DNA from 2 places in the Staphylococcus sp. SA22 genome. Region 1 is predicted to be linked to the other one. Evidence: predicted binding sites of a transcription regulator. Region 1 holds the regulator's gene; the other holds the start of a gene.
What was found. The regulator LexA, encoded in region 1, represses DNA repair genes until DNA is damaged. The targets are predictions, from matches to a motif close to CGAACATATGTTCG.
Positions count from the first base shown of each region.

Region 1 (3,441 bases):
CTTTAATTCTTCTAATTCTAAACTACCAGAAACATGTAACAAGCTATACAATAATGCTGAACCATGCCCTGCCGATAATACGAAACGGTCTCTATTGAAGTAATCTTTAGATTGTGGATTAAAATTCAGATGACGTGTCCACAAAGTGTAAGCCATTGGGGCAGCTCCCATAGGTAATCCTGGATGACCAGAATTCGCTTTTTCGATTGTGTCGATACTTAGTGCACGTAGCGTATCAACAGCTAATTGATCTTTTTCATTAAACATCTTGTGTATCTTCCCTTCTTCAATTTTATCAAATACATTATAACTTATTTTAAAATAAAAAGATAAGTAAAATACTTATTTCAAGTTATAATGTCAGAAAATTCTTTACAGATTTGTGATTTAATTTTTATTATCTCTTTTTTGTTGTATCTCTTTAATTTTTTCAGGTGTTACATCATTACCTTCTGGATCAATTACTTTAGTATTTTCAATTTGTTGTTTAAACCCTTTTCTAAAACTCTCAAGATAAGCTTTTCTTAAGGCTGTTTGCTCCTTTGCTTCTTCTTGAGTTAATCCTACTTCTTTTTTCTTTTTAGCTAACTCGTTAATTCTTTCGATATTCAAATCAGAATTACTCAATTAAAAAACCTACCTTCAATTTGTTTATTCAATCATTATAATACTTTAACAAAATATAACAAATTTAAGATCAGCAAAAAAGTAATAAAAAACGCTATTTCGCAAAAATAGGCAAAATAACGTTGTGACAATGTATCAATTTATTAAAGCGAACACTTTCCCATCTCTTTGTTCGCTATTGTTTGTAGGGTCTTTATGTTCGTATGTTTTATTTATCGTATTGTTCTTAATTTGATGGTCAGTCATTTCGTACACTTGTTCCGAGTGAGCACTAACGTTCGCACTTAACAAGAATATTGCAAAGGCTACACTTGAAACTAAAAATATGATGATATATGTTGATACGTTTTTATATTTATTGTAAAACATCATTTTCACTCCTAGAACATTTGTTTGTACAAGTAATTTATCAGAACTTATGTTCTGTGTCAATATTTTAACGAACAAATGTTTGTTTTGATTGTGAATTAATGATATACTGTATTTAAATTAATTTAGGGAGTGCCTATATATGAGAGAATTAACAAAACGACAAAGCGAAATATATAACTATATTAAACAAGTTGTTCAAATGAAAGGTTATCCGCCTAGTGTTCGCGAAATTGGTGAAGCAGTTGGCTTAGCATCCAGTTCAACTGTTCATGGTCACCTTTCACGTCTTGAAGAAAAAGGCTATATAAGAAGAGATCCAACGAAACCACGTGCTATAGAAATTGTAAGTGATCAAACAAATGATAATATTAATATGGAAGAAACGATTCATGTGCCAGTTATTGGTAAAGTCACAGCAGGTGTTCCTATTACCGCAGTAGAAAATATTGAAGAGTATTTTCCATTACCTGAACACTTAACATCGACACATAATAGCGACATATTCATATTAAACGTCGTAGGCGACAGTATGATTGAGGCTGGTATATTAGACGGAGACAAAGTAATTGTTCGCAGTCAAACCATAGCAGAAAATGGAGACATTATTGTTGCTATGACTGAGGAAGATGAAGCAACTGTCAAACGCTTCTATAAAGAAAAAAATCGTTATCGATTACAACCTGAAAATAGTACAATGGAGCCAATTTACCTCGACAATGTTGCTGTAATTGGGAAAGTAATTGGTTTGTACCGCGAAATGTAATATTTTAAACCGTTATATATTATCGTAATTGTTAAACCCTCATTTTTATAAATTTTGGACCTCTTGAAAAAGTTTCGTTTTCAAGAGGTTTTATTTATTCTAATCTAAATTCAGTTCAAACAGAAATTGCGAATTGTTAGATAATCTCATTCTTTAATATAAATTTTGAATTACAGATTCCTGCAAAATGTTACACAAATTAAAACTCGCCCCCGTAATAATTTACAGGAGCGAGCCATTATTATTTTTTTCTTTCTTTTTTATTAAGTATATCTTTGACGCGTTCAAGTATATCCGCATCTTTTGGTTTATCTGTTGTCATCATGTTTATCTACTTCCTTACAGACAAACATTACCCTTTAAACTCATACCAAAAACATTAACCAGTATAATTTTCTGTCCAAAAAGGTTGTTTTTCATCATTAAAATCAACACCAACACCTAATATTTTAAACGTATCATTTAAAATATTTTTTCTGTGACCAATAGAATTCATTAATCCTTGATGTGCATAGATACTACTAACTTGACCATATGCTAAATTCTCTCCGGCTGAGTTAAATGTAATACCATCTTTTTTCAATCGATCAAATGGTGATTGACCTTTTAAATTTGTATGATCAAAATAATGATTTTCGGCCATATCTTTACTATGCTTACGAGCAGTTTCAGAATTCTGTTTAGAATACTTCAATGTAGATAATTGATGTTGTTTTCTTTCAGCATTAACTAAATCAAAATTTTGTAGTTCAAAACTATCTGCAAGCGATTTCGAAGGTGCTCCATATTGTTCTTTTAATCTATTTTCCATAGCATCACTTACTTGTAAAACAGCTGTTACATTATTACGTCGATGCTTATCATAAAATACCGTCGTATAAATGTGATTTTTATGGAAAACATCATATTCTTTATTATTTTGTTCGTAACGCACTCTACCTTTAACAATCTCTGTTTCTGGTTCGCCTAATCTTTGCCTTACAACCGATTTCGGTGTATTGTATTTAATTTTTGATTTTGAAGTGATGATATTTTGATTTGTATATAACACATTAACTTTATCTTTAATGTAACTTATCATTATAAAATTATTGTAATCGTCATCATAATACGTATACCACTTCGTACCATATTCATTAAATGTCACTCTTTTTGGTTTATTTAATGTTTTCTCAACATCTGATTTCGACATGTTCATTTGTATATTGTTAAAGGCAAATTGTTGTTTCTTCGGCGTATCCAATTTATTTTCCGCAGAAATTGTTTCTTTATTGATGTGAATGTCAATATATTGTCTTACTTCATTTTGTAAATGAATGAATGGTTTAAATTCTGTTATTGGCGCAATGATAATAATTGATAAAAACGCAACAACAGTTACTATGAATTTTTTAATTTACATCACCTACTATAAATATTAATCTCTATCACCGTTGAAAATAGAGTTTCTAACAATAACATAATCTACAGTACGTAATGATTTCAAGTCTTTTCCACCGGCATATGAAATTGAGCTTTGTAAATCTTGTTGCATTTCTTTTAAGGTATCCATTAATGACCCCTTATGTTCTACAAACATTTTTTTACCTTCTACATTTTTATGTTCGCCTTTTTGAAATTCAGATGCACTACCAAAATATTCTTTATACTGTTTACCATCAAGTTCTACAGTTTCACCA
Region 1 covers NZ_JBSZQY010000001.1:288,957-292,397, forward strand. Annotated here, with positions in the region: gene tkt (transketolase) at 1-267, opposite strand, end outside; gene ACXQH5_RS01310 (DUF896 domain-containing protein) at 388-627, opposite strand; gene sosA (DNA damage-induced cell division inhibitor SosA) at 763-996, opposite strand; gene lexA (transcriptional repressor LexA) at 1,139-1,762, shown strand; gene ACXQH5_RS01325 (CAP domain-containing protein) at 2,142-3,158, opposite strand; gene guaC (GMP reductase) at 3,180-3,441, opposite strand, start outside.

Region 2 (3,441 bases), on a different contig from region 1:
AAACAGCTGCTGGTCCATATGGACATGTTGGTGTTGTTGAATCTGTAAACCCTAATGGAACAATTACTGTTTCGGAAATGAACTATGCTGGATTTAATGTTAAATCTTCAAGAACAATTTTAAATCCAGGAAAATATAATTACATCCACTAAGTAATATATCAAGACAAGACTATCCTCTTAGCCTGTTTAAGTAACAGGTTGAGAGGATTTTTTGGTATCATTTAATCAGAGTTATATAAAGAAGATATTTAAATGATATTTAATTGAATGATATGTAAAAAGAAAGTATAATTTATGATTAATTAATGGAGGAGGTAATTGAAATGGGTGTACATCAATATTTTAAAAGATTATCAGATATGGAAAGACTTATAAGATTACCTGGAAAATTTAAATATTTTGAACACAATGTTGCAGCACACTCCTTTAAAGTAACTAAAATTGCTCAATATCTAGCAACAGTTGAAGAATATCATGGACGAAAGATTAATTGGAAAAGCTTATATGAAAAAGCATTAAATCATGATTTCGCTGAAGTGTTTACTGGTGATATAAAAACACCTGTTAAATATGCGAGTAGTGAATTAAAAAAATTATTTTCGCAAGTTGAAGAAGAAATGGTAGAGACCTTTATTGAAGAAGAAATTCCATTACAATATAGAGATGTTTATAAGCAACGACTGCAAGAAGGTAAAGATGATTCATTAGAAGGCCAAATACTTTCAGTTGCTGATAAAATTGATTTGCTTTATGAAACATTTGGAGAAATACAAAAACGTAATCCCGAAGAATTATTTTTCGAAATTTATGAAATGAGTCTAGAAACAATTATTCAATTTGACCATTTAGCATCTGTACAAGATTTTATTAATAATATCATTCCAGAAATGTTGACTGAAAACTTTATACCTAGAACAGAATTAAGAGAAACAACCATGAACATTTTAAATAAAAGAAAAGAGGAAAATGAATGATATGGTATTTTAGCGCAGCATTCTTTCCATGTGTCCTGGTAGTATTGTTTAGTGTAATAACAAGAAGTAAATGGATCGGTACTATTCTGACATTAATTTTAATCGGTGCCTCAATCTATAAAGAGTATTTCCATAACGAGTGGATTATTTTTATTGATGTAGTGTCATTATTAGCTGGTTATTTAATTATAGATCAACTCGAATTTCATAAACATCAAGATGAAGATCGCTAAGATTAACTTTAAAATAATGTTTCAAACAAATTTGTTGAAACAAAACGATGATTAATATAATGTGTATTTACATACTAAAAATAACAAGATAAACGATTTGATTTAATGCAAGCATAGTTAGCACAACTATGTTTGTTTTTCTTTGTTCGACATTTTTACGAACAAACGTTTGCTTTTTGTGTGACTACTTTGCTAAAATATGTAATGAGAAAGCGAAGAGTTGAGCGGAAATATAAATAAAACGTTGAAAGAGGAGGCATATGTGACAATGGTTGAACATTATCCTTTTAAAATACATTCTGATTTTGAGCCTCAAGGTGACCAACCGCAAGCAATTAAAGAAATCGTGGAAGGTATTAAAGCGGGGAAAAGACATCAAACTTTATTAGGTGCTACTGGCACAGGGAAAACATTTACGATGAGTAATGTTATTAAAGAAGTTGGGAAACCAACGTTAATTATCGCGCATAACAAAACATTAGCAGGACAATTATATAGTGAGTTTAAAGAGTTTTTTCCTGAAAACAGGGTGGAATACTTTGTAAGTTACTATGATTATTATCAACCAGAGGCATACGTACCGTCTACTGACACTTTTATTGAAAAAGATGCCTCAATCAATGATGAAATTGATCAACTACGACATTCTGCTACAAGTGCATTATTTGAACGCGATGATGTAATTATTATTGCTAGTGTAAGTTGTATATATGGTTTAGGTAATCCTGAAGAATATAAAGATTTAGTAGTAAGTGTTCGAGTTGGTATGGAAATGGATAGAAGTGAATTACTTAGAAAACTTGTAGATGTGCAATATACACGAAATGACATCGATTTCCAACGAGGAACGTTTCGAGTGCGTGGTGATGTAGTTGAAATATTCCCAGCCTCTAAAGAAGAACTTTGTATAAGGGTTGAGTTTTTCGGCGATGAGATTGACCGTATCCGAGAAGTTAACTACCTAACAGGTGAAGTGTTGAAAGAAAGAGAACATTTTGCGATATTCCCAGCTTCTCACTTCGTAACACGTGAAGAAAAGTTGAAAGTTGCGATTGAACGTATTGAAAAAGAATTGGAAGAACGATTGAAAGAATTACGAGATGAGAATAAATTACTAGAAGCGCAAAGGTTAGAACAGCGTACCAACTATGATTTAGAAATGATGCGAGAAATGGGATTCTGTTCAGGAATTGAAAACTATTCAGTACATTTAACGTTGCGACCACTAGGTTCGACACCATATACTTTATTGGATTACTTTGGCGATGATTGGTTAATAATGATTGATGAATCACATGTGACGTTACCGCAAGTTCGTGGCATGTATAACGGAGACAGAGCACGAAAACAAGTTTTAGTTGATCATGGATTTAGATTACCAAGTGCGTTAGATAACCGCCCACTTAAATTTGAAGAATTTGAAGAAAAGACGAAACAACTTGTGTATGTATCTGCAACGCCTGGTCCATACGAAATTGAACATACGGATAAGATGGTTGAACAAATTATTCGTCCTACTGGTTTACTGGACCCTAAGATTGAGGTTAGACCTACTGAAAATCAAATTGACGATTTATTAAGTGAAATTCAAACAAGGGTTGAGCGTAATGAAAGAGTACTTGTTACAACACTCACTAAAAAGATGAGTGAAGATTTAACCACATATATGAAAGAAGCAGGCATTAAAGTTAACTATCTACATTCTGAAATTAAAACATTAGAACGAATCGAAATAATTAGAGACTTACGAATGGGTACATATGATGTTATCGTAGGTATTAATTTATTAAGAGAGGGTATTGATATACCAGAAGTTTCTCTAGTTGTCATATTAGATGCAGATAAAGAAGGATTTTTACGTTCTAACCGCTCATTAATTCAAACAATAGGTAGAGCTGCGCGTAACGATAAAGGTGAAGTCATTATGTATGCTGATAAAATGACTGATTCGATGAAGTATGCAATTGATGAGACACAACGTCGTCGAGAAATACAGATGAAACATAATGAAAAACATGGTATTACACCTAAAACAATTAATAAAAAAATACATGATTTAATTAGTGCTACTGTTGAAAATGACGAAAATAATGACAAAGCACAAACTGTGATACCTAAGAAGATGACGAAAAAAGAACGTCAAAAGACAATCGACAATATAGAAAAAGAAATGAAACAAGCAGCGAAAGATTTAGATTTCGAGAAAGCTACAGAATTAAGAGATATGTTATT
Region 2 covers NZ_JBSZQY010000002.1:165,323-168,763, reverse strand. Annotated here, with positions in the region: gene ACXQH5_RS02970 (COG3942 and LysM peptidoglycan-binding domain-containing protein) at 1-152, shown strand, start outside; gene ACXQH5_RS02965 (YfbR-like 5'-deoxynucleotidase) at 326-976, shown strand; gene ACXQH5_RS02960 (CsbA family protein) at 973-1,209, shown strand; gene uvrB (excinuclease ABC subunit UvrB) at 1,478-3,441, shown strand, end outside.
Region 2: uvrB (excinuclease ABC subunit UvrB) is a predicted target of LexA. The motif match lies at 1,368-1,381, and genes of this name have one in related genera.